Regions from separate parts of the Neptunicella sp. genome, predicted to be linked through region 1. Evidence: predicted binding sites of a transcription regulator. Region 1 holds the regulator's gene; the other holds the start of a gene.
What was found. Region 1 encodes NrdR, which represses ribonucleotide reductase genes. Its sites were predicted from a motif close to AAACACNANATNTNGTGTTT; they were not measured.
Positions count from the first base shown of each region.

Region 1 (10,776 bases):
TGGCCGGCGATGCATTGCAGACATTGGCATTTGAAATTCTTAGTCAACAAGCCTTATCTGCCGAAGCAGAACCGCAACGACTGGAACTGATTAGAACATTGGCAAAAGCAGCCGGTTACGCTGGCATGTGTGGTGGTCAGGCGATAGATTTAGCCAGTACCGATAAACACATCAGCATTGAACAATTACGTCAGTTACATCATAAAAAGACCGGAGCATTAATCAAAGCCGCATTACAAATGGCAGCATTAGTGGCCAACCAGACACCTGCCCAGATGGCAATAATACTCGATTATGCAGATGCCATCGGTTTAGCATTTCAAGTTCAGGATGATATTCTGGATGTGGTTGCTGACACCGAAACCTTAGGTAAACCGCAGGGTTCCGACCAACTGGCCAATAAATCAACCTACCCATCGTTACTAGGTTTACAGAATGCTCAAAATGAAGCGCTAGCACTTTATAATCAAGCACTACAAGCTTTGCACGCTTTGCCTTACAATACCCAATTATTGCAGTCTTTTACTGCTTATATTATTCAACGCGATCACTAATAATTATACATTCATGAGCCTAGACTTAGAGCATTACCCTGTACTGGCGTTGGCCAATACCCCTGAAGAACTGCGTCAGTTACCGCAGGATAAACTGCGTAAATTAGCCGACGAATTACGTCAATATTTACTCACCAGTGTGAGTATGAGTAGCGGGCATTTTGCCTCAGGTTTAGGCACGGTTGAACTGACAGTCGCTCTGCATTACGTCTATAAAACCCCTTTTGATCGGCTCATATGGGATGTAGGTCATCAAGCCTACCCGCATAAAATATTAACCGGGCGCCGCGCAGCAATGCCGACCATTCGCCAAAAAAATGGTTTACACCCCTTCCCATGGCCACCAGAGAGTGACTATGACACCTTTGCAGTGGGGCATTCCTCCACTTCAATCAGCGCAGCCTTAGGCATGGCTATCGCGGCTGAAAAAGAAAATAAAGGCCGTAAAGTGGTTGCCGTCATTGGTGATGGTGCATTAACTGCCGGTATGGCGTTTGAAGCACTTAACCATGCGGGTGATATTAACAAAGACATGCTGGTGATTTTAAATGATAACGAAATGTCAATTTCGGAGAATGTTGGCGCGTTAAATAGTCATCTGGCCAAACTTCTCACAGGCAATTTGTTTAATAGTATTCGTGAAGGCAGCAAAAAATTACTCAATACTGTTCCCCCTATTAAAGAATTTGCGAGCCGCGCTGAAGAGCATATTAAAGGCATGGTGGTTCCCGGTACCATTTTTGAGGAATTAGGCTTTAACTACATCGGCCCTATTGATGGTCACGATGTCAATGGCATCGTTGATACATTGCGTAATATGCGCAATATGGATGGTCCGCAAATTTTGCATGTGGTCACCAAAAAAGGCAAAGGCTTCGAAAGCGCCGAAAAAGATCCGATTAAATACCATGCGGTGCCTAAATTTAACCCTGCTGAAGACAGCTTGCCCAAATCCACCAGCAGTAAAATAAATTTCTCGGCCATTTTTGGTGATTGGCTATGTGATATGGCTGCCCAAGATGACACCTTAATGGCTATCACACCGGCCATGCGTGAAGGTTCGGGGATGGTGCAGTTTTCCAAACAGTACCCACAGCAATATTTTGATGTAGCCATTGCTGAGCAACATGCGGTGACCTTAGCAGCAGGACTTGCCCGTGAAGGACTGAATCCGGTAGTCGCTATTTATTCGACATTTTTACAACGCGCTTATGATCAGTTGATCCATGATGTTGCACTACAAAATCTATCGGTGTTATTTGCTATTGACCGCGCCGGTATAGTGGGTGCCGACGGCCCGACCCATCAAGGGGCGTTTGATATTTCCTTTATGCGCTGTATTCCCAATATGGTGATAATGACCCCTTCGGATGAAAATGAATGTCGCCAAATGTTGTACACCGGTTATCAACACCAAGGACCTGCAGCTGTGCGTTATCCTCGTGGCAGCGGGATCGGAACGGTTATTGATAAAAGCATGCAACTATTACCTATTGGCAAATCCACCACTCGTCGCCAAGGTAACACTATTGCGATCCTGAATTTTGGTACCTTAATCGGGTTTGCCAGTGAAGCGGCCGAACAGCTGGATGCCACCCTGATAGACATGCGTTTTGTTAAACCGCTGGACACTCAGATTATTGATGAGTTAGTTCAACACCACGAGATGATTGTTACGGTGGAAGACAATGCGATTATGGGCGGTGCTGGCAGTGCTGTCGGCGAATATCTGCAAGACCAAAAACACAGTATTTCATTACTTAAAATTGGGCTTCCGGATCAATTTATTCTGCAAGGCACCCAAGAACAAATGTATGCCGAGCTGGGGCTGGATACCCAAGGAATAATTAATAAAATTCAGGCATTTAAATAGGCAAAATTAGCTCCGAGTGGCGAGCTACGGGCTACGAGCTAAAAGCAAAATATCCTCTCGCAGAGACTCAGAGAGCACTGAAATGTGACTCTTTTCATTCCTTCGACAGTTCGTGCCTCACGCTCAGGATGAACAGGAGGTTGAAGCTTAAGCAGATCCAGTTTTAGATTTAGCTCGTAGCTCGTAGCCCGAAACTAACCAATCCAGCCCAAATACAGCATGCCGTGCATGGACAGCATGGCGAAAATACCGGCCAACACATCATCGGCCATAATGCCAAACCCACCGTGAATATGCTTATCCAGGTAGCTAATTGGCCATGGTTTAAGAATATCGAACAGTCGAAATAGTATAAAACCGGCAATCACATTAGTTAAACTGAGGGGAACCGCAATCATGGTGATCAGGAAACCGGCGACTTCATCCCACACAATGGCAGAATGATCATGTACTCCCATATCGATAGCAGTACGCCCACAGATCCAGATGCCTGCAATGGAACTCATCACTACCACAGCAATATACACACTCAGCGTTATATCGCTAAGTAACCAATACAATGGGATGGCTGCCAATGTACCGAAGGTTCCGGGCATAAAAGGCGCAAGTCCGGATCCAAAACCTAAAGCAAGAAAATGTGCGGGATGGGTTAGTTTTATTCGTTGTCTGAGTTGCTTATCCACTTTAATCAACTATTCACTAAAGTGTTCATAGCCACGAACATTAAATTCAAATGGCTGCTTATTCAGCTGCAACTCCAGTTTGCCGGGTTGACCAGTCATTTGTCCGATACAGGTGACGGCCACATTAGAATGCAATAAGGCGCGATCCAGGTTGCCTTTCTGTTCTTCCGGGATACAAAATAACAACTCGTAGTCGTCCCCACCTACTAGCGCATACTCAAGACCATCCTGAGGCTCAACGCTTTCCAGCAGGGCTTGAGATAACGGCACTTTATCCAGATTCACCACCGCACCACAGTTCGACGCTTTTAGTATATGTTTGAGGTCAGACAATAAACCGTCTGAGACATCAATACAGGCAGTAGCCAGGCGACGTAACGTAGTACCAGCCAATACTCGTGGGGTAGGAAAATTAAGTCGATTGGTTAAAGATTCGCGAAACTTATACGGCACTTCCACCTTGTTCTGGACAATGTCCAGCCCCAAGGCAGCATCGCCAAGTGTTCCGGTTACATATAGCAAGTCACCAGGTTTGGCACCACTGCGAGTTAAGGCTTGCTGTTCGGGGATAAACCCCATCGCGGTAATCGTGATACTCAGTGGTCCTTTGACCGTATCACCACCAATTAACTGCACGGAATAATACTCACACAGCTCACGCATGCCTTGTGAAAATTCGTCCAGCCATTGTTCATCCACTTGAGGGATTGAAAGCGACAAATTAATCCACGCCGGTTCGGCTCCCATTGCAGCCAAATCACTTAAATTAACCGCCACCGCTTTGTGGGCTATCGCTTGAGGTGAAGTATTCTCTGGGAAATGCACACCATTGACGAGTGTATCAGTAGTAACGGCCAGATTTTGTCCGGCAGCAACAGAGCTGACCGCACAATCGTCACCAATACCGATCAGGACATCCTTGCGTTGATAGCTTCTTTGCTTAAAGAAGCTATCGATAATCGTAAATTCTTTCACGTTATATTTTTATTCGGCTTGTTCGTGTTTACGGAAGTAGTGAATGGCTTTATCCAGCACACCATTAACAAACTTGTGACTTTCTTCGGCACCAAAAGACTTGGCAAGTTCAATCGCTTCGTTAATGACAACTTTAAAAGGTACATCAATACGATGTTGCAATTCATAAGTGGCAATCCGAATAATCGCTTTTTCCACCGGATCCAGTTCTTCCGGTAAACGGCCAAGATACGGTTTTATTTTTTTATCCAGTTCATCTACGCGAGCCACGACTTGATTCAGTAATTCCTGAAAATAAGCCATATCCACTTTAGTCATATCATTGGTGGTTGCCATGTGCAGTTCAATTTGCTTGACCGGATTACCGGTCATCTGCCATGAATACACTGCTTGCAAAGCCAGTTCTCTGGCTTGACGTCGCGCCGCCGGTTTCATTACCGCAGGTTTCATCGATTATTCCCCGGCAATCTGGGCAACAACATTGACCATTTCAAGTGCACCTAACGCGGCATCAGCACCTTTATTTCCGGCTTTGGTACCAGAACGCTCAATAGCCTGTTCAATACTGTCGGTGGTGATCACACCAAATGACACGGGAATGCCATACTCTAGCGATACTTGCGCTAGACCTTTGTTACATTCACCAGCCACAAAATCAAAATGTGGAGTACCACCGCGAATAACCGCACCTAAGGCGATGATAGCGTCAAATTTTTTCGATTCGGCTAATTTTTTAGCAATCAGAGGCAATTCATAAGCGCCAGGCACTCGCACCAAGGTAATATCCTGATCATTGACTTCCCCGTGGCGCTCAAGCGCATCCAAGGCACCGTCAACCAGACTTTCAACCACAAAACTGTTAAAACGAGAAACAACAATGGCAAATTTTTTACCTGTTGCGCGGATATTACCTTCGATGATATTCATATTGCTTTCCTGTCCAAAAAACCTGCCGAAAAAATGCGGCGCACATTATAGCATGGAACATCCCAATCAGGGATGAGTATTTTACTAGGTCGAATTTACTCGCCAATATTACTCGTAAACATATTCAACAATTTCCAGCCCGTAACCGGATAATGCAGAATATTTTTTCGGTTTACTTAACAAACGCATCTTGTGTACGCCAAGTGAGGCCAATATCTGGCACCCTACTCCGACCGTACGTGAACTGCCGCGCCAAGTTGCACCAGCCGGTTGCTCACCTCTATCTTCAGCCGCAAATTGATGAATCTTCTGCACAATGTCTTGCTCGGATTCTTTCTTACCCAGAATCACCAAAACGCCCCCCTGTTCACCAATCACTTTCATGGCACTGGGTAAACTCATACTGCGTTCCACAGACCTTACCGACCCCAGCATATCGCTGAATGTATCTTGCAAATGTACCCTTACCAGCGTCGGCTGCTGTGCCTGAACCGCGCCATTGCGCAATGCGTAATGTAATTGATTATCGATGGCATCTTTGTAGGTGATTAAATCAAACTCACCGTATTCAGTAGGTAATTTACATTCGGCAATCTTTTCAATCGTGGTTTCATGCAAATTACGATATTCGATTAAATCGGCTATGGTACCGATTTTAATGTTGTGTTTGGCGGCAAATACTTCCAACTCAGGACGACGCGCCATGCTGCCATCTTCATTGAGCACTTCAACAATCACACTGGCGGGTTCGCACCCGGCTAGTCTGGCTAAATCAACGCCAGCTTCGGTATGACCTGCGCGATTCAATACACCGCCCTGCTTGGCAATTAATGGAAAAATATGCCCCGGTTGAACAATATCACTGGCTTTGGCATCAACCGCGACCGCAGCTTGAATCGTTCTGGCTCGATCAGCGGCAGAGATTCCGGTAGTGACCCCCGTGGCGGCTTCTATTGACACGGTAAAATTGGTGCTGAACTGCGCACCATTGTTGGTCACCATCAAGGGTAAATTCAAACGACGACAGCGTTCTTCCGTCATCGGCATACACACTAACCCACGGGCATGAGTGACCATAAAATTAATCGCTTGCGGAGTAACATGTTCAGCCGCCATGATAAGATCGCCTTCGTTCTCGCGATCTTCATCATCCATCAAAATAACCATTTTCCCCTGACGAATATCTTCCAGGATCTCTGCGGTGGTATTGAGCATAGTGTTATATGACCTTTACTGTAGGTAATTATTATTTTAGATAGCTTTTATTTTAAATAACCGTGTTCGGCCAAAAAGGCTAAGCTAATATCATTTTTCGCCGTCGATTCAGCAGCCTTGTCGCCTAGCATCAGACGTTCCAGATAACGGGCGATAACGTCAACTTCAAGGTTCACTTTGCTGCCGGGCTGATAACTACCAATAATGGTTTCTTGCATGGTGTGCGGTACAAGGGTGAGCCGAAATGCCGCACCATCCACTTGATTAACCGTCAAACTGACACCATCGACCGTTATCGACCCTTTTTCGGCAATGTATCTGGCCAAGTTAGTGGGGGCATTAATCCATATTTCAACAGCTTTACCTTTGTCATCAATACTTTTCACCTCACCGACACCATCGACGTGTCCACTGACAATGTGGCCACCAAAACGTGAGGTCGGTAACATGGCCTTTTCCAGATTAACCCCCTGACCGTTGGCATAATGGGCAAAACCACTTCGGGTTATTGTTTCCGATGAGACATCGGCACTAAAATGCTGTGAGTCAAACTCAACCACAGTCAAACATACCCCGTTGGTAGCAATACTGTCGCCTAAGGCCACATCGGCCATATCCAGTTTACCCACATTGACCCGTAATCGAACATCCGTGCCATTATTTTGTAAACTCTCAATTTTACCGGTAGCGGCGATAATTCCTGTAAACATAAAAACCTATTGATAAATCGGCTTAGCAACAATTTTTAAATCATCACCAACCTGTCGAACATCTTGCCATTGTAACTCAATCGCTTGCTGCATGCGTTCAAACAATGGCAAATTTAATAAATTACGGCTCTTGTCACCCATAATTTTAGGGGCGATATAGAGTATTATTTCATCCACTAGCTTGGCTTCCAGCAATGCACCGGCAAGACCGGCCCCCGCCTCTACCCACACTGAATTAATGTCTGATTGACCTAAATGACTTAACAATACATCAAGATCGATTTTACCCAGCAAGTTTTCCGGGCCTTGCCATTGGCTGACATTGTCGCCAAAAGGTTGGCTATTACGGGTTTTATTGGCTAATAACACCGCGTCACCTTGATTAACAATGCGATGTTGACTGGACACTTTATTGTCGCTGTCCACAATAACGCGCAAGGGTTGGCGAACTTTGCCCGAATCTAAATAAGTGACTGGCTGACTGATGTCCTCCAAACGCACATTGAGTAACGGATCATCAGCCAATACGGTACCGGAACCCGTTAAAATAGCGCAATATCGAGCTCGATAATGTTGTACATCCTGACGTGCTGCGGGACCGGTGATCCATTGACTTTGACCATTCTGTAGCGCGGTTTTTCCGTCCACACTGGCGGCCATTTTTAGCGTTACAAAAGGTTTACCCTGTTGCATTCTTTTCACAAAACCTCGATTCAGTTCCAAGGCTTGTGGTTCCAGCAATCCATAGGCGGTTTCGATCCCCGCTGCCGCAAGTAACTCAAGGCCGCGCCCTGATACTTGTGGATTGGGATCCACCATGGCACAAATCACTTTTTTAATACCGGCTTTGATTAACGCATTAGCGCAAGGCGGTGTGCGCCCATAATGACTGCATGGCTCAAGTGTGACGTACGCGGTCGCTCCAGTGGCTTTTTCACCGGCTTGTTGCAAGGCGTGGACTTCGGCGTGAGGCGTTCCGGCTTGCTGATGCCAACCCTGACCGACAATATCGCCTGCTGGACTAACAATTACACAGCCCACCATCGGATTAGGAGAAGTGGTATAGGCACCTTGCGCGGCTTGCTGCAGTGCCAGATTCATCATGCGGTAGTCTTGCACACTAAATGATGACAATGTCAGTCTCCTAAACGGGCGATTTCTTCCCCAAACTCACGAATATCTTCAAAGGAGCGATACACCGAGGCAAAACGGACATAAGCGACTTTATCCAGCTCTTTCAAACCATCCATGATCAGGTTGCCGACTAGCTCGCTGCTGACTTCCCGTTCACCGGTAGCACGCAACGCAGACTTAATCCGGTTGATGCATTCTTCGACTTTTTCGGTATCCACCGGGCGTTTTTCCAATGCTCTTTGCAGACCCGCACGTAGCTTGTCTTCATTGTAGGGTTCCCGTGAACCATCCCGCTTCACAACGCGAGGCAGGACAAGTTCCGCCGTTTCAAAAGTGGTAAATCGCTCATGGCAACTAATGCATTCACGGCGTCTACGTACCTGATGTCCCTCCGCCACTAATCTGGAGTCAATGACTTTGGTTTCCTGAGCCGAACAAAATGGACAAAACATAGCAGGATCTCAACCTAATTGGCTGGTAAGTTATTAAATTGCCGCTAAGCTATCAAAAAAAGCCGCCAAGCAACAGCTTCATTAACGAGTTAGTTATGCGACACACCTTAGTTTCATATGTAGTGTTAAGTTTTTATTTTCCAATAGCGCTGGCTGATTGTCATCAAGCCAATCACTATCAATGGCTGGTTGGTTACTGGTCTACCCAAGGTCAAAAGACGCAAATTAACGAGGTGTGGCAGCAACTTTCAGCCGACACATTTGAAGGTACTGGAAGCACCATAAAAGATGGCAAAAACGTTGCGCAGGAAAGTTTGCGTCTGCTGTCGATGAATGGTGAACTATTTTACCTCGCCAAGGTAAAGCATAATCCGCTGCCCATCGCGTTTAAACTGACTCAGTGTAGTGACCATCAAGTACGATTTGACAATCCTGACCACGACTTTCCGAATCAGATTGAATATCGCTTAATCTCCGCATCTGAACTGCAAGTCGATGTGCGGGATAACAACGGTAAAGGGTTTAGTCTGACGTTGATAAAACAATCTTAATCACTCTTTTTGTCTGCTAAACCGCGTACCATCGCTTTTAACTCAAGAATTTCCCGCTGTAACTCACTTATACTAGGCTCAGTATCACTAGCCTGTCTGGCTTTAGCATGCTCTTGTTCCATGACATTAACCACGATGCCAATCACCATATTTAAAAAAGCAAATGCCGTGAAAAAGATAAACGTCAGGTAATAAATCCAGCTAAATGGATAAACATCCATGGTTTCGTATTGAATATCGGTCCAGTCCTCAAAGGTCATTACCCGGAATAAGGTCAGCATCGAAATGGCAATATTGCCCCATAAATCGTTATTGATGTCTTTAAACAAGAAACTGCCCACAGCAGCGTACATATAAAAAATAATAAACATCAGTAACACCACATAACCTAACTGTGGCAGCGCTCTGAGCAATGAGTTAATCAAAATACGCAGTTCAGGGATAATTGACACCATTCGCAACACCCGAAAGACTCGCACCAACCGCGCCAATAGCGCCATTTCGGTATCTTGAATGGGAATTAAGCTAACGAGTACCACCAAGGTATCAAAGATATTCCAACCCGATTTAAAAAAGGCCCGTTTATTCGGTTCGGCAATAAAACGCACGCTGATTTCAAACAGAAAAAAGACCGTAATAAACAAATCCAGAAAATACGTCATCGTGGCCGCAATTGGCGGCAGATCATAGGTTTTAGCGCCAATTTCCAGCGCCGACACGATAATGACTGACACCACAAATAATTCAAAAATGCGGTTATTTTTAAGCTTTAATAACTGGTTTTGGATGGTTTGATACATTCGGAATAGTCTGAGCGAAATAAGTAAGGGCTAAATGGGGTAATTTAATTAAATTTAAACGGGCTGCAATAAAAAATCGCCACATAATCAACTATGTGGCGATTTCGGGATCAATCAATCGGCATTGGGCCGACGGGATTAATACTGACCGCGTATATGCTGGTGCACTTGGGCATGATAAAAATCACTTAACGCCAGATGCAATTCATCACTCAATGGAGGTAACGCTGAAATAGCGGCATTGGCTTGTGCCTGATCCGCTGAACTGGCACCGGGAATAATGGTAGATACCGCATCATGATCAAGGATCCAACGTAACGCCAATTGCGCCATACTGACTCCGGCAGGCGCGTATTGTTTGAGTTGTTCGGTCAGCTCTACGCCTTTATTAAACGGTAAACCAGCAAAAGTCTCACCCACGTTAAAACATTCACCATTCTGGTTGAAATTACGATGATCAGACTCATGAAAGCGAGTATCGGTAGTGAATTTACCACTTAATAAACCGCTGGCCAGCGGTAAGCGAACAATAATACCCACCCCTTTGTCTTTAGCTTGCGGCAGCAGCTCTTTAACCAATTTTTGACGGTACAGATTAAAAATAACCTGCAACGACAATAACCCCTGCTGTTCGAGACAAATCAGTCCTTCTTCAACAGTTTCCACACTGGCACCAAAATGCTGAATTAATCCTTGCTGCTTTAAATTACGCAGCCAGTCAAAAATGGCTCCGTCGCGTAATACCTCGGTAGGCACACAATGTAACTGGACAAGATCCAGACTCTCAACCCCCAAACGCTGAATTGAGGCTTCTACCCCCTCACGCAGCGCTTGCTCGGTGTAGTTATCCGGGAACACATCCCCGCCCCGTCCAAACTTGGTCGCCACTTTGACTTGTCGAT
Region 1 covers NZ_JBLWWF010000021.1:3,751-14,526, reverse strand. The annotation lists gene ispA ((2E,6E)-farnesyl diphosphate synthase) at 1-554, shown strand, start outside; gene dxs (1-deoxy-D-xylulose-5-phosphate synthase) at 568-2,427, shown strand; gene ACTD55_RS15635 (phosphatidylglycerophosphatase A family protein) at 2,622-3,110, opposite strand; gene thiL (thiamine-phosphate kinase) at 3,120-4,085, opposite strand; gene nusB (transcription antitermination factor NusB) at 4,095-4,520, opposite strand; gene ribH (6,7-dimethyl-8-ribityllumazine synthase) at 4,539-5,012, opposite strand; gene ribBA (bifunctional 3,4-dihydroxy-2-butanone-4-phosphate synthase/GTP cyclohydrolase II) at 5,121-6,227, opposite strand; gene ACTD55_RS15610 (riboflavin synthase) at 6,275-6,937, opposite strand; gene ribD (bifunctional diaminohydroxyphosphoribosylaminopyrimidine deaminase/5-amino-6-(5-phosphoribosylamino)uracil reductase RibD) at 6,944-8,071, opposite strand; gene nrdR (transcriptional regulator NrdR) at 8,074-8,523, opposite strand; gene ACTD55_RS15595 (DUF6265 family protein) at 8,619-9,074, shown strand; gene ACTD55_RS15590 (ion transporter) at 9,071-9,874, opposite strand; gene ACTD55_RS15585 (aldo/keto reductase) at 10,013-10,776, opposite strand, start outside.

Region 2 (10,776 bases), on a different contig from region 1:
ACCCAGAAATAACTCTAATGGCTCAGCAGCCTTGAATGCCCCCGCGTTGCCTTGCAACCAACACTGGGTTTTATCTTCGGACAAACGATATTGAATTCCTAACTGGCTCAATGCATTTAACATGTGCCGAATATCATCACTGTCCAGCAGGTTAGTGAGATGAGTCTCGCCCTTTGATAACGCGGCTAACAGTAATGCGCGATTTGACAAACTTTTGGAACCTGGAACATTAACAGTGCCGCTAACTTGGCTTATAGGTTCTAATTTTAATGATTCCATTATCCCATTCTCCTGCTGAAATCTTGCATAAAATCGGTAAGTGCGACCACCCCTTCAATAGGCATCGCATTGTAGATACTGGCACGCATTCCACCCACAGAACGATGCCCTTTTAACGCTAATAATCCCGCCTGTTGTGCCTGAGTTAAAAACTCTTGATCTAAGGTTGAATCAGCTAATTGAAACGGAATATTCATTTTGGATCGAAACGATTCAGCTACCGTATTACGGTAAAAGTCGTTTTGGTCTATTGTCTGGTAAAGTAATTGCGTTTTTTGTGCGTTTAACTCGGCCATTTTGGCCACCCCACCCTGACGTTTTAACCATTGGAATACCAAGCCAGCCAAATACCAGGCAAAAGTAGGTGGAGTATTAAACATGGAATCATTTTGAGCCTGCAGGGCATAATGTAAAATCGAAGGCGTTTCGGTACGCGCTCTGTCGAGTAAATCTTCTCGAACAATAACGACCGACAAGCCTGATGGTCCAATGTTTTTCTGGGCGCCCGCATAAATCAATCCAAAGCGGCTCACATCAATTTGACGAGATAATATATTCGACGACATATCGGCGACTAATGGAACATTCCCTACTGCTGGAACATCATTAATTTCAAGACCGTCCACGGTTTCATTTGAACAGTAATGGAAAAAGGCAGCATTCGGATTTAGCGACCATGTTGATGGCGCTGGCATCCCCATTTTACCGTTCTCAATCTGTGGTTTTGCAACAATGGAAGTTCGCAGATACTTAGTCGCTTCTTGCAACGCAGAGCTTGACCATGAGCCACTTAATAAGTAATCAGCTGACTGCTCGGGGTGGGATAGATTCATTGGCACCGCAGAAAACTGTCCTCGTCCCCCACCGTGACAAAACAACACCTGATAATTGTCCGGTATGGCTAATAAGTCACGTAAATCCTGTTCCGCTTGCTTGGCTAAGCTGATAAACGCACTGCTGCGGTGACTGATTTCCATCACCGAACAGCCCTGCTCTTGCCAATTCAGCATTTCTTGCTGTGCTTGCTGCATAACTTCAGCCGGCAACATGGCCGGACCCGCGCAAAAGTTAAATGTTGAACTCAACTGAACCCCGTTATTCATAATTTAAAATTCATTCGACAAAATTAAAAACGAGCGGTAAAAACCGCCCGTTTGTTAACACTAACAATAATAATACCCGTCGGGATTAATTCTCGTCATCCTGGGAAGGCGTTGATGCGTCTTCTCCATCTTGTGTCGTGGCTGAAGCTTCAACTAGCTCGTCAATCTCTTCGGCTAACTCATCATCGGCAATAGCGATTTCTTCAATTCGCTGCAATCCGACTACATGCTCTCCCTCGATGGTTCTAATCAGAATTACGCCTTGGGTATTCCGACCGACGGTAGAGACTTCACTTACGCGAGTTCTTACCAGAGTGCCTTTATCACTGATCAACATGATTTCATCATCTTCATCAACTTGTACGGCGCCAACAACGGCACCATTACGTTCTGACACTTTAATCGAAACCACCCCTTGGGTAGCACGGCTCTTAGCGGGATAATCCGCTAATGGGGTACGTTTACCGTAACCATTTTCGGTGGCGGTTAATACTGCACCATCACTATGAGGCACAATGAGTGACACAACTTTTTGACCTTCTTTAAGTTTCATGCCGCGCACACCGGTTGCGGTGCGTCCCATTGCACGAACTTGAGACTCATGGAAACGTACGACTTTACCACTATCAGAAAACAACATGATTTCGCTGTCATCATCGGTTAAGGCCACACCAATCAATTCATCGTCATCGCGTAAATTAACCGCAATAATGCCATTTGCACGTGGTCGTGAATATTGGGTGAGTTCGGTTTTCTTCACGGTACCGGCGGCGGTCGCCATAAAGACATACTTACCTTCAACAAATTCTTTTATAGGTAAGATGGCCGTTATACGTTCACCTTCTTCCAATGGCAAAATGTTAACTATTGGACGACCACGGGCATTACGACTCGCTAATGGCAGTTGATAAGTTTTCAACCAGTACAAGCGACCACGAGTCGAGAAGCACAAAATGTGATCATGGGTATTAGCAATCAGTAATTTCTCGATGAAATCTTCATCTTTCATCTTGGTCGCCGACTTGCCTCGCCCGCCTCGACGCTGAGCTTCATAATCAACTAATTTTTGATATTTTACATAACCTTCATGGGACAGGGTGACGACAACGTCTTCCTGCTCAATCAGATCTTCCATGTCGATATCATGAGAAGCAGCAGTAATTTCAGTACGACGCTCATCACCGTATTCATCACGAATTAATTCGAGTTCTTCACGGATAACTTCCATCAGTCGCTCTGGACTAGACAAAATAAACATCAAGGCGGCAATAACTTCCATTAGCTCGCGATATTCTGCCAATATTTTATCGTGTTCCAGACCGGTCAATTTATGTAAACGCAAGTCCAGTATCGCTTGTGCCTGTTGTTCAGTCAGGAAATACAGACCATCACGTACACCATACTCTGGCTCTAACCAGTCAGGACGAGCCGCATCAACGCCGGCTTTCTCCAGCATTTGCGCCACATCACCCAACTTCCAGCCGGCAGCCGTTAATGCTAATTTCGCATCTGCAGGACTGTTAGAGGCTTTGATTAACGCGATAATTTCATCAATATTAACCAGCGCAATGGCCAAACCTTCCAAGATATGCGCTCGGTCACGGGCTTTACGTAATTCATAAACCGTTCTGCGGGTTACCACTTCACGTCGATGCAGAATAAAGGCTTTCAACATATCCGGAAGATTAAATATCTTCGGCTGATTGTTATCCAGCGCAACGATATTTATCCCGAATACGGTTTGTAATTGTGTATTACGGTACAACTGGTTAAGTAATACTTCACCGGATTCGTTACGTTTTACTTCCACTACAATACGCATGCCATCCTTATCAGATTCATCACGTAATGCGGAAACCCCTTCTATTTTCTTCTCTTTTACCAGTTCGGCGATTTTCTCAATCAAACGGGCTTTATTCACCTGATAAGGGATCTCGGTGATAATAATCGTTTCTTTGCCGTTGTCTTCGGTCTCGACTTCCGCTCTGGCACGCATATAGATTTTACCGCGACCAGTACGGTAAGCTTCTTCGATCCCCTTACGGCCACTAATAATAGCGGCAGTCGGAAAATCCGGACCTGGAATAAGCTCGATTAGCTCTTCGATGGTAATATCCGGATTGTTGATCATGGCAATACAGCCATTTACTACTTCTGTCAGATTGTGTGGAGGAATATTGGTTGCCATCCCCACCGCAATACCTGACGAACCATTAATCAGCAAATTCGGTACTTTAGTCGGCAATACTTCTGGAATATGCTCAGTACCATCGTAGTTAGGTACAAAATTAACCGTTTCTTTATCTAAGTCTGCTAATAACTCATGGGAAATTTTAGCCATGCGAATTTCGGTATAACGCATCGCCGCAGCCGAGTCACCGTCTACAGAACCAAAGTTACCTTGACCATCCACCAGCATATAACGCAATGAAAAAGGCTGCGCCATCCGAACGATAGTGTCGTATACAGCAGAATCACCATGAGGGTGATATTTACCAATAACATCACCCACCACACGGGCAGATTTTTTATAAGATTTATTCCAATCGTTTTTCAGTTCATTCATCGCAAATAATACGCGACGATGAACCGGTTTTAGCCCATCACGTACATCGGGTAATGCTCGCCCGACGATAACGCTCATGGCGTAATCCAGATAAGAATTTTTTAGTTCTTCCTCAATATTGATGGGGAGAATTTGGTTGGCATGATCAGTCATATACTGCCTTGTCCCTAATTGTTCATTTACGCTATTTGATTGGGCTGTTTGTAGCCTAATCAGTGCGATATTAGCGAGTTATAGATTATTGTTATAAGCGCCCGATTCTATCATTCAAATCCACAAATAAACAGCCATCTTTACCTTCTATTAACTTGTATCGCTAATCATATATTTGTATAAAAAATATCAAAACGAACAGTATTATATAAATAATTCAATTAGTTATTAAATTGTTGTGCGCATTTTGCTTTGACATTTTATTTGCTCATGAAATGTCTGCTGCGGTCAGCAAGTTTGTTTTTTCTTCATATGTCAAAGTGCATAAGGTAACAGATGCATTTATCACGTTCGGATGGTTATAATGGTGATAACTCAGTCCAAGAAAAATGATCATGAACGAAGTACTAAATCAACCAGATAATGTCGACCCAGCAGAAATTGAAAAGTTTTCAGCCTTAGCCAGTCGATGGTGGGATTTAGAAGGCGAATTTAAGCCTTTACATCAAATTAACCCGTTGCGCTTGGATTATATCGCCCACCAGGCTAACGGTTTGTTTGGCAAAAACATACTTGATGTAGGCTGTGGTGGCGGTATTTTAGCTGAGAGTATGGCCCGCCTGGGGGCCAATGTAACAGCGATCGATATGGCCAATGATTCATTGGCGGTGGCCAAACTACACGGTTTAGAAACCGGTATTAAGGTTGATTATCAGCACTGCACCGCTGAACAATTTGCCCAACAACATCCACAACAGTTCGACATCGTCACGTGCCTGGAGATGTTAGAGCACGTACCGGATCCCCAATCAGTAGTGAATGCATGTGAAACATTGGTAAAACCCGGTGGATTAGTGTTCTTTTCAACGTTAAATCGCAATTTTAAATCCTGGTTAATGGCAATAGTCGCTGCAGAAAAAATATTAAAGCTGGTTCCGGAAGGTACCCATCAACATGATAAATTTATTAAGCCATCAGAATTATTAGGCTGGCTTGATCAAACCGCATTAAACGCAAAACATATGACAGGATTGCATATGAACCCGCTCTCGCGTCAGTATTATCTCTCCGAGCATAATGTCGATGTAAATTACTTATTATGCTGCCATAAAGATGATTAGAAACCGCTAAACATCGCACCATTGCTATAAAAATCAACATTGTCAAGAATCACTATATATAGTGCGCTCAAATGTCAAACAACACTATATATCGTATAGCTATTAAAAAAAGTATTTTAAAATTAAAAAAACTTAGAGGCTTTTTTAACACTATTTTTGTATTGCATTTAAAAGATCTCGGCACACTTAAAGGCTTTGCGGTGAGCTTTCACTAACTGGCAAATATGCATTGTTCACGATGTTGAATAAACCACCATATATTGGGTTGCATTCATCCTAATACCTCACTATCTTGTGCTTAATCCTATAAATCTGAATCTATTAATAAGAAATCAAAATAATCGACAAAATTTCAGACCACAGGATCAGATAACCCAAGGTATTAAGCCTTGAATTTGCGCTAAACATAACAACTAAAATGGCTGACTGGCATGAACGACAACATATTTGTTGCTAAACGCAATGGAGAAAAAGAACCTATCGACTTGGACAAAATCCATAAAGTCATTACTTGGGCTGCAAAAGGATTAAAAAATGTCTCGGTCTCACAGGTAGAAATTAAAGCTCATCTGCAATTTTATGATGGCATCAAAACCGAAACCATTCATGAAACCTTAATAAAATCAGCGGCTGATCTTATTTGTGATGACAGTCCTGATTACCAATATCTAGCCGCTCGATTAGCAATCTTTCATCTGCGCAAAAAAGCCTATGGCCAATTTGAACCGCCAGCATTGGTAGATCATGTCAAAGCCATGGTTGATCTGGGTAAGTACGATAAACACTTGCTGGAAGACTTCAGTACAGAAGAGTTGAATGAACTTGGTGATTATATCGATCACTGGCGTGATATGAATTTTAGCTACGCTGCGGTTAAGCAATTGGAAGGTAAATACTTGGTACAAAACCGGGTTACCGGGCAAATTTATGAAAGTGCCCAATTCCTTTATATGCTGGTGTCTGCCTGCCTGTTTGCTAATTATGACAAATCTGTGCGTCTGGATTACATCAAACGTTTTTATGACGCGACATCTTTGTTTAAAGTGTCCTTACCTACTCCCATTATGGCAGGCGTGCGAACCCCGACTCGTCAATTTAGCTCCTGTGTATTGATTGAAGCGGATGACAGTCTGGATTCTATTAACGCCACCACCAGTGCCATTGTAAAATATGTCAGTCAACGCGCTGGAATTGGGGTTAATGCGGGACGCCTGCGGGCATTAGGTAGTGAAATTCGTGGTGGAGAGGCCTATCACACCGGTTGTATACCTTTTTACAAATATTTCCAAACTGCGGTAAAAAGCTGTTCTCAAGGCGGTGTCCGTGGTGGTGCAGCCACCTTATTCTATCCTTTGTGGCACCTTGAAGTAGAATCACTATTGGTACTTAAAAATAACCGTGGTGTAGAAGAAAACCGGGTTCGCCATTTGGATTATGGTGTGCAATTTAACAAGCTGATGTATCAACGTCTGATTAAAGATGATTATATCACGCTGTTCAGCCCTTCTGATGTGCCGGGCATGTACGATGCCTTTTTTGCCGATCAGGAAAAATTCGAACAACTGTATGTCAAGTATGAGCAAGACGATAGTATTCGCAAAAAGCGGATCAAAGCCATTGAGTTGTTTAGTTTATTTATGCAAGAACGCGCCAGTACCGGGCGAATCTATTTGCAAAATGTTGATCACTGTAATACCCACAGCCCATTTGATCCGGCGGTAGCACCAGTAAGACAAAGTAACCTTTGTCTTGAAATCGCTCTTCCGACCAAGCCTTTGAATAACGTAAATGATCCTGAAGGTGAAATTGCTTTATGTACCCTGTCGGCCTTTAATCTGGGCGAAATTAACGAACTGGATGATTTTGAAGAGCTAGCCGATATTACCGTGCGGGCTTTGGATAATTTGCTTGAATATCAGGATTATCCGGTACCGGCTGCTTTAAATGCCACGATGGGTCGTCGTACTTTGGGTATTGGGGTCATTAACTTTGCCTATTATTTGGCTAAAAACGAGGCAAAATACTCTGATGGCAGCGCCAACGGGCTTATTCATCGCACGTTTGAAGCAATGCAATATTATCTACTTAAAGCCTCATGCAAACTGGCTCAAGAAACTGAACCTTGTAAAAAGTTTAATGAAACTACGTATGCCAAAGGGTTGATGCCAACGGATACCTACAAGAAAGAATTGGATGCCGTTTGTAATGAGCCTTTGCATTATGATTGGGACACGTTACGCCAAGAAATCGTAAAACACGGACTTCGTAACAGTACCCTGTCGGCCTTAATGCCCTCAGAAACGTCATCACAAATATCTAATGCCACAAATGGCATCGAACCACCTCGTGGACATATTAGTGTTAAATCCAGTAAAGATGGGGTGTTAAAACAAGTCGTTCCGGAATACGAGCGACTAAAAGATAAATACGAACTATTGTGGGACATACCTACTAACGATGGCTATTTGCAATTAGTTGGTGTGATGCAAAAGTTTGTTGACCAAACTATCTCGGCCAACACCAGTTACGATCCAGCCAAGTTTGATGGTGGCAAAGTTCCCATGAAACTGTTGCTTAAAGATTTGCTAACGGCTTACAAACTGGGTGTGAAAACCTTGTATTACCACAACACCCGAGATGGTGCTTCAGATACAATGGAAGACAAAAAAGTCAACGTTAATCAGGCCGAAAAAGCCGTAGTTGAAGTTGTTACGGAAGACGATGACGGCTGTGAAGGTGGAGCCTGTAAAATATAACAACAATCACTATTGCCCTTAGGATCAGGAATCGATTCTGAAATAGTGATTATAAAAAAGGGGAATGGGCTCATTGTAGTTCGCTGTAATGGGCCCGTGCGTTAATTTATCTTTATTCAGAAGTGCTATGAAATATACAACCTTTAATCAAAATACCACCAACGCTCTACTCGAACCGATGTTTTTTGGTAACCCCGTCAACGTTGCTCGCTACGACCAGCAAAAACACAATGTGTTTGAGAAGCTGATTGAGAAACAGATTTCATTTTTTTGGCGGCCTGAAGAAGTGGATGTCAGTAAAGACAGGGTTGATTTTCAAAAATTATCTGAGCCAGAAAAACATATTTTTATTTCCAATCTAAAATACCAAACACTGCTTGACTCCATTCAGGGACGCAGCCCGAATATCGCTTTTTTGCCGATACTATCCCTGCCTGAATTGGAAACCTGGGTTGAAACATGGTCATTTTTCGAGACTATCCATTCGCGTTCCTATACCCATATACTGCGTAATTTATTTACCGATCCAAGCGCTATCTTTGAAGATATTGTGGTGAATGAAGAAATTAAAAAACGAGCTTCAGATATATCCCAATATTATGACGACCTGATATTCGCCACTCAGTTATGGCAAACATTGGGCGAAGGTGTACATAACATCAATGGCGAAACCCATAACATCACCATGCGTGAGCTGAAGAAAAAGTTGTATCTATGCATGTGTTCTGTCAATGCGCTAGAAGCCATTCGTTTTTATGTTTCATTTGCTTGTACGTTTGCCTTTGCCGAACGCGAATTAATGGAAGGTAATTCCAAAATAATCCGTTTAATCGCCCGCGATGAAAACCTGCACCTGACCTCGACACAGCACATAATTAACATCTGGATGAAAGGTAAAGACGATCCTGAAATGGCCGAGATTGCCGAAGAACTGAAAGAGCAATCAAAAGCCATATTCATGCAGGCCGTTGAGCAAGAAAAACAATGGGCAGAGTATTTATTCCAGCATGGCTCCATGATTGGATTAAACAAAGAAATTCTGTGCCAATACGTTGAATACATCGCCAATCACCGGATGGATTCTATTGGTTTAGGCAAGCCTTTTGATGTTACCAGTAACCCACTGCCGTGGATGAATAACTACCTGGTATCGGATAATGTACAGGTTGCACCACAAGAGTCGGAAATCAGTTCTTATTTGGTGGGACAAATTGATTCAGAAGTTGACGCCAACGAATTTGATGATTTCGATCTCTAATTAATGACCGATAAAGCAACACCTTTTATGATTGTAGTCAAAGATCACGGTGAATATGTTCAACAGCAAGAGCGAACTTTGCTGCAATCATTGGAAGATAATCAGCTGGACGTGCATTACCATTGTCGGGAAGGTTTCTGCGGTGCCTGCCGCACCCGCCTACTAAAAGGTTCAGTACATTATGTTACTGAACCTTTAGCTTATATTGATGACGATGAAATACTGCCCTGCAGCTGTATAGCAACCAGTGATATCGAAATCGAACTGAGCTAATCCCTGTTTAGCAATTTCTCACTGCCTTTTTAATAATCCGCTCAGCCACGTAAATTATCTGATTGTTTATCCTGATTAAGGTTTTTACGTTGCCGAAAGTAATTCACCGCTTTGATGCCAACCGATACGACCAAGGCAATAAATAGCAGATGAAAAAAACTATGCCCCATCCCATCACCTAAAAAATGATCTTCGTGTGCACTGACTAGACTAGAAAAGCCCATGCCTGAGATCATTAACGCTAAACTTTTTATTAATCGCATATTTTGTTCCTACTGTTCTTGTAATTAATCGATTATGCATCTGCGGCTAGAGGCGCTTGCAACATCCCCTCGGTTTCAATAAAACCGATGATCTCATCAACACCTTGTAGCGTTTTGAGGTTGCTAAAAACAAAGGGCTTATCACCTCGCATTCGTTTCGCATCCGTATCCATAACTTCAAGGGATGCGCCAACCATGGGGGCCAAATCAATTTTATTTATAATTAACAAGTCTGATTTGGTGATGCCCGGGCCACCCTTGCGCGGAATTTTGTCACCGGCAGAAACGTCAATGACATACAAGGTTAGGTCGGACAGTTCCGGACTAAAGGTCGCACTCAAATTATCCCCGCCACTTTCAACCAGCACAAAGTCCAACCCGGGATGACGGGATTCCAGCTCATCGATGGCGGCCAGATTCATTGACGCATCTTCTCGAATGGCAGTATGGGGGCACCCCCCGGTTTCCACGCCCATAATCCGATCAGCGTCGAGTGCGTTATGTTTGGTCAAAAACTCTGCATCTTCGCGGGTATAAATATCATTAGTCACCACCGCCATATCGTATTTATCCCGCAACGCCAAACATAGCGTACGTAACAGTGCGGTTTTGCCTGAACCTACAGGCCCCCCTACTCCAATTCTCAATATTTGTTTATGTTTCATTTTTACTCCTCGTCCTGTAATCAGGATCTAAATAGGCGACTATATTGGGTTTCGTGCCAGGCGCTGGCCATTGCCAAACGTGGCAAACTACTACCCAATTGTTCATCTTCAAGAGTCATTGCGGTATCAATAGCCGCTTCAACTTGCTGTGTTAAACCAAATAACAAATTTTGTGCCTGCGTTTGTCCCAACGGAACTAATTTAGTGGCCGCCGCTACCTGATTATCAATAAAGGTCCAACCGTAGCCACTTAAAGCACTGTTTAAGTCAATTCCCCATAACCAGGCCGCGAACGCAAATGCCGCCACAAAACTAATTTCAGTCAGGTTTGTTAATTCG
Region 2 covers NZ_JBLWWF010000004.1:14,917-25,692, forward strand. The annotation lists gene aroA (3-phosphoshikimate 1-carboxyvinyltransferase) at 1-279, opposite strand, end outside; gene serC (3-phosphoserine/phosphohydroxythreonine transaminase) at 279-1,364, opposite strand; gene gyrA (DNA topoisomerase (ATP-hydrolyzing) subunit A) at 1,468-4,101, opposite strand; gene ubiG (bifunctional 2-polyprenyl-6-hydroxyphenol methylase/3-demethylubiquinol 3-O-methyltransferase UbiG) at 4,497-5,222, shown strand; gene nrdA (class 1a ribonucleoside-diphosphate reductase subunit alpha) at 5,654-7,978, shown strand; gene nrdB (class Ia ribonucleoside-diphosphate reductase subunit beta) at 8,106-9,236, shown strand; gene yfaE (class I ribonucleotide reductase maintenance protein YfaE) at 9,264-9,509, shown strand; gene ACTD55_RS03940 (hypothetical protein) at 9,551-9,772, opposite strand; gene ureG (urease accessory protein UreG) at 9,805-10,437, opposite strand; gene ACTD55_RS03950 (urease accessory protein UreF) at 10,458-10,776, opposite strand, start outside.
Region 2: the regulator NrdR is predicted to act here: its motif matches at 5,471-5,490, upstream of nrdA (class 1a ribonucleoside-diphosphate reductase subunit alpha).